3 regions of the Amycolatopsis sp. NPDC059657 genome follow, and region 2 is predicted to be linked to each of the others. Evidence: riboswitches for the same ligand, from Rfam matches in the RefSeq annotation. Region 2 holds a riboswitch; each other region holds the start of a gene.
The links. A riboswitch is a leader RNA that binds a small molecule or an ion and turns the genes downstream of it on or off. The one in region 2 is predicted to bind S-adenosylmethionine.

Region 1 (3,267 bases), on a different contig from region 2:
CGGCCATCCCGCGAAGTCCACTTTGGACACATTGGCCGCGGTGGGCGCACTGGTGACCAGAACCGACACCGACGGGGACGTGGCCGTGCTCGCTGATCAGGGCGGCCCGGCGGTTTCTCGCCGCCGGGGCCCAGGACCGTGAATCAGCGCTTGCTGAGGGCTTCGCGGACGGCGTCGGCGGAGGCGGGCACGGTGGCCAGCGGGCCGATCTTGCCTTCGACGGCGTCGAGGGTCTTGAGGCCGTCGCCGGTGATGAGCAGCACGGTCTCGGCGTCCGGGTCCAGCTTGCCGGTCTCGATGAGCTTCTTCGCCGTGGCCACGGTGACGCCACCGGCGGTCTCGGTGAAGATGCCCTCGGTGCGGGCGAGCAGGCGGATGCCCTCGACCACCTCTTCGTCGCTGACGTCCTCGATCGCGCCGCCCGTGCGGTTGACCACGTCGAGCACGTACGGGCCGTCGGCCGGGTTGCCGATCGCCAGCGAGCGGGCGATGGTGTTCGGCTTGACCGGCTGCACCGTGTCGTGGCCCGCGCGGAAGGCGGCCGAGACCGGCGAGCAGCCGGTGGCCTGCGCGCCGAACACCTTGTACGGGCTCGCCTCGACCAGGCCGAGCTGCCCGAACTCACGGAAACCCTTGTCCACCTTGGTCAGCTGGGAGCCCGAAGCGATCGGCACCACGATCTGCTCGGGGATGCGCCAGCCCAGCTGCTCCGCGACCTCGAAGGCGAGTGTCTTGGAACCTTCCGAGTAATACGGCCGCACGTTCACGTTGACGAACGCCCAGGTCTCGTTCTCGGCGGCGAGCTGGGTCGCCAGCCGGTTCACGTCGTCGTAGTTGCCGTCGACCGCGATCAGCGCGCCGTCGTACACGGCGGTGGTGAGGATTTTGGCCTTTTCCAACGTCTTCGGGATGAGCACGACCGAGTCCCAGCCCGCGCGGGCCGCGGCGGCCGCGACGGCGTTGGCCAGGTTGCCGGTCGACGGACAGCACAGCGTGGTGAACCCGAACTCGCGGGCGGCGGCCAGCGCCACCGCGACGACGCGGTCCTTGAAGGAGTGCGTCGGGTTGCCGGTGTCGTCCTTCACCCAGAGCTTGCGCACGCCCAGCGCCTTGGCGAGGTTGCGCGCCTCGATCAGGCGGGTGCCGCCGGGCTCGGTGTTGGGGATCTCCTCGACGTTCGAGGGGACCGGGAGGAGGTGCTTGTAGCGCCAGATGTTCTTGGGGCCGGATTCGATGTCCTCGCGGCGGATCTTGCCGAAGTCGTAAGCGACCTCGAGCGGGGAGAAGTCCTCCGCGGAGACGAACTCGGGGGCGAGTGGCTGACGGTGACCCTCTTCCTTCGACACCAGCTCGACGGCCCGGCCCAGGTCCGGGGTGCGCTTGGTGGTGGTGGAAGTCGTGCCGAGGGTTGCTGTCATCGCGAGGTCCTTCCTCATCTGCCCCGCCGAAGCGGGCCGGAATTGGCACCGTGATCGTCAGCTATCCCGCGAACGCGGAATGACAGGCTGTACGCCGGTTGCCGGGGCTTCGTCGGGCCGTTCCCTCTGCCCCTCTGGATGAGCGGTATTCGATTGTCGGCGTGCTGCGTCAGCACCGCCTCGGGTAACACCGTACGACATGGCGATCAGCTCGGGCTACCGGTACCCACCGGTGGAGCCGTCCGGAAGATCACCGGGCCTAGTGGCAGGATCGTCACCGTGACCGCGTCAGCAGCCTCCCCGCCGCCGCTCCATCTCGTGCTCGGGGAGGAGGAACTGCTCATCGAGCGTGCCGTGAAGGCGACGCTCGAGGTCTCGCGCGCCGCGGATCCGACGGCCGACATCACCCGGATGCGCGTGTCCGAACTCACAGCACCGGTGCTCGCCGAGATGGTCAGCCCCTCGCTCTTCAGCGAGGGCCGGGTCATCGTGCTGGAGCAGGCGCAGGACATCTCGCAGGAGATCTCGGACGCCGTGCTCGCGTACCTGAAGAACCCTGCCGACGGCATCGTGCTCGTCGTCGTGACCACCGGCGGCGGCCGCAGCAAGGCGGCCAAGGCGCTGCCCGCGGCACTGCGCAAGGCGGGCGCGGTGATCACCGAGTGCCCGAAGCTCACCAAGCCCGCCGAGCGGGAATCGTTCGTACGCAACGAAGTCCGCCTCGCCGGCGGCAAGATCGACGCGGCGGGCCTGGTCGCGCTCATGGACGCGGTCGGCTCGGATCTGCGCGAGCTCTCGTCAGCGGCTTCCCAGCTGGTGGCCGACTCCGGCGGCAAGGTCGACGAGGCGGCGGTCCGCCGCTACCACCGCGGCCGCGCCGACGTCACGGGCTTCGCCGTCGCCGAAAAGGCGGTCTCCGGCGACCGCGCGGCGGCACTCGAGTCTCTCCGCTGGGCCATGCAGCTCGGCGTGCCCCACGTCCTCGTCGCCGACGCGCTCGCCGACGCGGTCCGCACCATCGCCCGCGTTTCCGGCGCGGGCCGCGGCAACCCCAACCAGATGGCGGGCGAACTCGGCATGCCCCCCTGGAAGATCCGCAAAGCCCAGGGCCAAGCCCGAGGCTGGAACCAGGCGGGCCTGGCCAACGCCATGCGCATAGTCGCCCGCCTCAACGCCGACGTCAAAGGCGCCGCAGCCGACGCCAACTACGCCCTCGAACGAGCCGTCCTCCAGGTCGCCGCAGCCAAGTCCGACGCCTGACCCCGCCACCGGCCCACTCGCGCTTCCCGACTCCCCGGGCACGCGTGCCGACTCCCCGGGCACGCGTGCCGACTCCCCAGGCACGCGTGTCGTCCATCCAGGTACGCATGATGTCCATCTGGGTACGCGTGTCGTCCGTCCGCGAACGCGTGTCGTCCGATCAGGGACGCGTGCCGTCCGCCTGCGTCCGCCCCCGTGTGCGGGCCTCGGCCACGCCCCTCAAGCCTTGGGTACAAAAAACGCCGGGCCCCGCCGAATGAACGGCGGGGCCCAGCGAGAAACTTCAGAAAACCAGTGCGTCAGAGCGAGTTGGCGCGCTTGGCGATCGCCGACTTCTTGTTCGCGGCCTGGTTGGCGTGCAGGACACCCTTGGTGACGGCCTTGTCGAGCTTCTTGGCGGCGTCACGCTGGGCCTCGAGGGCCTTGTCCTTGTCACCGGCGTCGGCGGCCTCGCGGAACTTGCGGATCGCGGTCTTCACCGAGGACTTGATCGCCACGTTGCGCTGGCGGGCCTTCTCGTTGGTGGTGATGCGCTTGATCTGGGACTTGATGTTGGCCACGCGGGCGCTCCTTGATCATTTCCGGTGTT
Region 2 (3,267 bases):
GGCCTCGTTCGGCATGTTCGGAATGTTTCTTTTCCTTACCTACCAAATGCAAGCGATCCTAGGATACGGTGCTTTGGCCGCAGGACTTGCGTTCCTGCCGTTGCTCGGCGCGAATCTTCTTGTGTCGACCCAGGTTTCACGAAGGCTGCTGCCTCGTTTCGGGCCGCGCCCGTTCTGGGTCATTGGCTTGGCCCTGTTGGCGTGCGGGCTTTTCCTGCTCGTCCTGCTGACGCCGGGTGCGTCCTACTTCGGCCTGATCCTGCCTGCCGAACTGTTGCTCGGCGCCGGGGTCGGGCTGGCGATGCCGGTGGTGATGAACGTTGCCACGTCAGGGATCGAGCCGAAGGACGCGGGTGTCGCTTCGGCGTTCATCACGACGTCACAGCAGGTCGGCGCGTCACTGGGCACGGCTTCGCTGAACACGATCGCGGCGAGCGCGACCGCCGGCACTTCGGCGACCGCGATCGTGCACGGGTACGCGACCGCGAGTGGCTGGGCTGCCGGGATCGTACTCGTGGCCGCCTGCGTCGTCGGCGGGATCGCGCGGAAGTGATCAAGCGGGCTTTATCCCGAGACCGGGATAAAGCCCGCTGAATCCCTTACGCCGCAACGATCGCCTGCGGGGTGCGCGCGGTCTGGACGTGCGCGCCGCGCTCGGCGATCCAGCCGAGCGCACCAGCTGCCTGCTCGCCGCGGATGCCGAGACGGAAGCGGGCGACCGGGGTGTCGCCAACCCTGGTGACCCCGCCGCCGATGGTGGCGAGCTCCACGTCGAAGCGCGTCGCCGCTTCGGGCAGCAGCGCGCCGATGGCCGCGAAGCCGATCAGCACGACGTCCACGGAGCGCTCGTACTTGGCGGACTGCGTGCGGGTGGTTTCGATCGCGGGCAGCAGCGACTGCGCGGTGCGGGTGGTCGGGTCGGTGATCAGGTCGAGCACGGAACCGCGCTCGACCAGGCTGCCCGCCTCGAGAACCGCGACGTCGTCGCACACGCGGCGGACGACACCGGCGTCCGGCGTGGTCAGCACGACCGTGACGCCGAGTTCGGCACGCGCGCGGTCGAGCACGGCGAGCACGGCGCCGGACTCCTCGGAGTGGATACCCGCGGTCGGGTCGTCGGCCAGCAGCACCGAGGGGCTGGAGGCGAGCGCGCGGGCGACGGCGACGCGGCGACGCTGGCCCGCGGTCAGTTCGTCGGGACGCTGGGTGGCGCGCTGGGTGAGTCCGACCAGGTCAAGCAGGTTGCCGACCCTGGTACGGCGCGTCGGGCCGTCGAGCCCGAGCTGCTCCAGCGGGGAGGCGATGTTGCCCGCGATGGTGCGCTCGGCGTGCAGTTCCGGCTTGGCGTCGAGCACGCCGACCTGGCGGCGGATCTCGCGGAGCCTGCGGCCGTCGAGCGCGCCGGTGTTGAGGCCGTCGAGACGGACGACACCGCGGTCGGGCCGCTCCTGCAGTCCGACGACGCGGGCGAGGGTGGACTTGCCGGAACCGGCGGGACCGACGACACCGAACAACGAACCGGCGTTGATGTCGAGGCTGACGTCGCGCAGCGCGACAACCGGATTTCCGTTGGCGGAGAAGGACTTTGACAGGTTTTCAAGAGTGATCACGAAAGGGCTCCCCAAGGAAGCACGCCGCATTCAGCGGGCGCGCAGAACCGTCACCAAAGAAGGCGTCCGAAATGGACAGAGATCGAAAAAGGGATTAGGCAGAGACGGTTGAGCGTCGACACGCGGAGACCGTACGGCGACCCTCATCGACGACACGTCGCCTGGTGAGCATTCGCGAGCGGTACATCAGTTCCTCCATCGGTCCTGGCTGTAGCACCTGCCCCAGGAGGGGTGGTTGCTGCGACTTCAGCGAGCCAGGTCTCTCAGTCGCTCGGGATGGCAAGTTGAGTAAAACCGATCCCAAGGTGTGAAAGCAAGTCCATTGGTGCAGATCACACGACCGGACGTGTCCAGAGCACGGGAGGAGATTTCCAGATAGCGGAACGGTGACCGCTCGTCACGCTAAGAAGCGGCGAGCGCGATCTTCTCGAACGCACGTACATCCAGCTGCTCGCCACGCGTCTTCGGGTCGATGCCGGCCTTGGCGAGAATCTCGCCGGCCCGCTCGGCGGAACCGGCCCACGTCGCGAGCGCGGCTCGCAAAGTCTTCCTACGCTGGGAAAACGCGGCGTCGACGACCGCGAAGAGCGTCTTTCGATCCACAGTGGACTCCAGCTGGGCACGTTCGAAGGAAACGAGCGCGGAGTCGACATTGGGCACCGGCCAGAACACCGCGCGCGGCACGGCGGCCACCTTCTTCGCCCGGCCGTACCAGGCCAGCTTGACGCTCGGCACCCCGTAGATCCGGCCGCCCGGCGGGGCGGCCATCCGGTCGGCCACCTCGGTCTGGACCATTACGAGCGCACGCTGCAGCGAGGGCAACTCGGCCAGCAGCTGGAGCACGACGGGCACGGCGACGTTGTACGGCAGGTTCGCGACCAGCGAGGTCGGCTCGGCGGGCAGATCGCCCGCCTTGATCTTCAACGCGTCCTGCCCAATGACGGTCAGCCGCCCCGCGGCCTCCGGCGCCCGTTCGGCCGCGGTCCTCGGCAGCCGGGCGGCGAGCTTGGGATCGATCTCGATCGCGATGACCCGGCACCCGGGCGCCAGCAGCCCCAGCGTGAGCGAGCCGAGCCCAGGCCCGACCTCCAGCACGACATCGTCGGCGCCGACCCCGGCGAGCTCGACGATCCGCCGCACGGTGTTGGGGTCATGGACGAAGTTCTGCCCGAGCTTCTTGGTCGGGCGCACGTCCAGCTCAGCGGCCAGCCCCCGGATCTCGGCAGGCCCGAGCAGTTCAGTCACGCCCCCACCTTAGTAAGGACACCCCCCGCCCGCCCTGGGGGCTCCGCCCTGCACCAGCCTACCGGCTCCCACCGACAGTTGATCTTGCCGAGCCGACCTGCCCACAGGCCGTGCCGACCGTGGACAACCGGCGCCGGAAGACGCCGCGCCCGCCGGAAGTGTCGGCACCCTGTGCTAGCGAGGAGTTGGTACGGCCGGGCCTCGATTGCCTGCCGCGAAGGGTTCTGGAGCTGGACGAGTGGATGGTCGCGCCGGTTCTCGTTGGACGGAAGGCGAACTGGGCATGTCCAGGCAGCGAGGGCCTCCCTCACCAAGTTCGGCTTCAGGGCTCCGGCAAAGTCAGCCTCGCGGATACGCGAAACCCTCGCGCGGGTGATTTTGTCCTGCATTGTCGCTTTTGCGCGCATTGTGG
Region 3 (3,267 bases), on a different contig from region 2:
GACGCGATCGTGCCAGGCCTCATCGCGGGCGCGGTGGTGCTGGTGCTCTCGCGGCCGATCTCGGTGCTGATCGCCGCGCTGCCGTTCAAGGTGCCCTGGCGGGAACAGACCTTCCTCGCCTGGGCGGGGCTGCGGGGCGCGGTGCCGATCGTGCTCGCGATGATCCCGCTTTCCGAGGGCGTCCCCGGCGCGCAACGCCTGGTCGACGCCGTGTTCGTGCTGGTCATCGTGCTGACGCTGCTGCAGGGCGCGACGCTCGCCCCGCTGGCGCGCAAGCTCGGGCTCGACGCGGTCCGCGAGGCCAAGGAGATCGAGGTCGACTCGGCGCCGCTGGACGAGCTCGGCGCGGAACTCCTGCAGGTCCGCATCCAGACCGGCTCCAAGATGCACGGCGTCTACCTGACCGAGCTGCGGCTCCCGGAAGGCTCGACGATCAGCCTGGTCGTCCGCGACGGTCAAGGCTTCACTCCGCAGAAGACCACCCGTTTGCAGGAACAAGACCAACTACTTGTAGTCACCACCGCCGCGGCTCGTGATGCCGCCGAACGACGGCTCCGCGCGGTCGACCGCGCCGGCCGTCTGGCCCGCTGGCGCGGGGAGTCCGGCCACTAGAAAACGGCCGTTTCCGTACGCGGGCAGCAGACCCGTGTACACGAAAAGCAAGCATGCGTACGCGGAGAGTAAACTCGCTGCGCTTTAGTCTGCGCTGCTCAGGGGCCTGTGATCACCGTCCCTGTACGTGTGCTCGCTGTTGCGTACCGCTGGGTGGCTTTTTTGGCGCGCGAGCTGCGGGAATGTCTCGGTTAGGACTCGTACCGGTGTCGCGAGGGACTCGGGCTTGTCTCGTTAATGTCTCGAAAAGTAGACGAAAGACTATTCACTTCAAGATCGCGATGCCTTACCTTGCGTTCAATCGTGTTAGTCCGTTTGGGGGAGTGAGTCCAGAAAAGGAGGACGCAGAGTGACGAAGGTTCGCATGCGTCTTGGCTTTGTCTCCGCCGCGGCCGTGCTCGCGGGTGTGCTGGTCGGGCTGCCGACCGCGGCCCACGCGGAGGCGTTCCCGGCGTTCGCGCTGCCGTTCCAGACGGGCCAGCAGGTCTACTCGGCCGGAATCCACTCCGACGACGGCAACTCGGGCGTGAAGAACGCCATCGACTTCTCGCCGTACGACAAGACCGTGCGTGCGCCACTGGCGGGCACCGTCGCGATCCAGCACTGTTCCGGCGGCGACTGGGTGACCATCGACCACGGCAACGGCTGGCGTACCGGGTACTACCACATGGAGAACATCGCGGTCACCGACGGCCAGGCCGTCGAGGCGGGCACCGTGCTCGGCAAGACCGGGAACGCGTTGCCGTGCGGTGGATCCTCGACCGGCGCGCATGTGCACTTCACGCTCTGGTCACTTCAGGAAAGCGCTTCCAAGATGCGGGTGGACAAGGTCGCCGCCGGCAACTGGAGCGGCATGTCGTACGAGCAGGTCTCGGCCGACGTCGCCGAGGCGTTCGGCGAACCCGTCGACGGCAAGACGCTCGGTGGTTACAAGTTCACCGCGGGCGCCGAGCAGTACACCGGCACCGCCACGCGCGTGCGTGACAACGCGGTCACCCAGCTGCCCGGCCGATTCCGCTTGGACCGCTGAGAAAACGCCGGTCGCGCGGGTTTTCGTTCCAGAATCTGGGACGGGGGTTCGCGCGATCGGCGGATCTTCGGGTAGTGTCCCGAATCAGGTCACGAGTGCCAGCGTTCAGCCCCGGCTTGCTGGCCGGCAACCCTCCAACCGCGGTGGGGTGCCCCGGGTGAGGACCAGGCCTGTCGCACACGGCGACGGGCAAGCGCGGGCCCTCATGCGATGCGGGTCCCTGGACCCGGAGGCGTCATGACACTCGCACTCGATCGCACTGAAACCGTTGCCGCGCAGGACATCCCGGCCGTCGCGGGCGCCGAGCTCCGGGTGCCGCTGGTGACCGGCGAGGCCATCGGCTACGCCAACCTCGACCACGCGGCGAGCGCACCCTGCCTCGGCGCGGTGCGCGACGCGGTCGACGAATTCCTGCCCTGGTACGCGAGTGTGCACCGCGGCGCGGGCTTCGCGTCGCAGGTCTCCACCAAGCTTTACGAGCGCACACGCGGCATCCTGCGCGACTTCGTCGACGCACGCGCCACCGACACCGTGGTGTTCACCCGCAACACCACCGATTCCTTCAACCTGCTGGCCCGCAGCCTGCCGAAGGGCACCTCGGTCGTGGTGTTCGACACCGAGCACCACGCGGCCCTGTTGCCTTGGCGTGGCCCGAATGTGCGCCGCGTCCAGACCCCGCGCACCCGGCTCGCCGCGGTGTCCGCTGTGGACAGTGCACTGGCCGAGTGCCCGGAAGGCCCGCGCCTGGTGGTGCTCACCGGCGCGTCCAACGTGACCGGCGAACTGTTGCCCGTCAAGGAGATCGCGGCCGTCGCACGCAGGCACGGCGCCCGCATCGCGCTCGACGCGGCCCAGCTTTCCCCGCACCGCAAGATTTCCGTGCGCGAACTCGACGTCGACTACGTGGCTTTCTCCGGCCACAAGCTGTACGCCCCGTTCGGCGCCGGCGCGCTGATCGGCCGCGCCGACTGGCTGCGCGCGGCCCAGCCGTACCTCGCGGGCGGCGGCGCGACCAAGATCGTCACCGGCGACGCGGTGGTCTGGAACAACGGCCCCGAGCGCCACGAGGCCGGTTCGCCCAACACCGTCGGCGTGTACGCGCTCGGCGTCGCCTGCCAGACGCTCGCGAAGCAGTGGGACGAGGTCGTCGAGCACGAGACCGTGCTGCTCGACCGTCTGCGCAAGGGTCTCGCCGCCGTCCCCGGTCTCACCGAGCTGAGCCTGTTCGACGCACCGGTCGACCGGGTGGGCACGCTCAGCTTCGTGCTCGACGGCTTCGAGCCCGGCTGGGTCGCCGCGGTGCTGTCGGCCGAGTACGGCATCGGCGTCCGTGACGGCGCGTTCTGCGCGCACATCGCCACCAAGCGCCTGATCGGCGAGGCGGGCGCAGCCGGTCAGCAGGCGCTGCGCGTGAGCCTCGGCCTCGGGACCACCGAAGAGCACGTCGACCGGTTGCTGCTCGCGCTCCGGCAGATCGTCGCCAGGGGAGCGCGCTGGACCTATGCCAAGGTCGACGGCCGCTGGGCGCCCCTCGACGACCCTCGTGAGCTGCCGGGCTTCCTGCGCTGAAGGGCTCTCGCTGGCTAAACTCGGCCCATGGGGGCTAGGTATTGGTTTCCGCTGGC

Region 1: linked by a shared signal. The riboswitch ahead of thrC (threonine synthase) and the one ahead of ACFV15_RS39115 (methionine ABC transporter ATP-binding protein) in region 2 are both predicted to bind S-adenosylmethionine.
Region 3: linked by a shared signal. The riboswitch ahead of ACFV15_RS00110 (aminotransferase class V-fold PLP-dependent enzyme) and the one ahead of ACFV15_RS39115 (methionine ABC transporter ATP-binding protein) in region 2 are both predicted to bind S-adenosylmethionine.

What each region holds. Positions count from the first base shown of each region.
Region 1 covers NZ_JBHWEB010000097.1:27,535-30,801, forward strand. The annotation lists gene ACFV15_RS36205 (ComEC/Rec2 family competence protein) at 1-142, shown strand, start outside; gene thrC (threonine synthase) at 144-1,418, opposite strand; SAM riboswitch class I at 1,430-1,563, opposite strand; gene holA (DNA polymerase III subunit delta) at 1,698-2,678, shown strand; gene rpsT (30S ribosomal protein S20) at 2,978-3,238, opposite strand.
Region 2 covers NZ_JBHWEB010000117.1:9,685-12,951, reverse strand. The annotation lists gene ACFV15_RS39120 (DHA2 family efflux MFS transporter permease subunit) at 1-553, shown strand, start outside; gene ACFV15_RS39115 (methionine ABC transporter ATP-binding protein) at 600-1,610, opposite strand; SAM riboswitch class I at 1,803-1,893, opposite strand; gene rsmA (16S rRNA (adenine(1518)-N(6)/adenine(1519)-N(6))-dimethyltransferase RsmA) at 2,013-2,855, opposite strand.
Region 3 covers NZ_JBHWEB010000001.1:23,625-26,891, forward strand. The annotation lists gene ACFV15_RS00100 (potassium/proton antiporter) at 1-612, shown strand, start outside; gene ACFV15_RS00105 (M23 family metallopeptidase) at 962-1,642, shown strand; SAM riboswitch class IV at 1,730-1,844, shown strand; gene ACFV15_RS00110 (aminotransferase class V-fold PLP-dependent enzyme) at 1,880-3,211, shown strand; gene ACFV15_RS00115 (hypothetical protein) at 3,239-3,267, shown strand, end outside.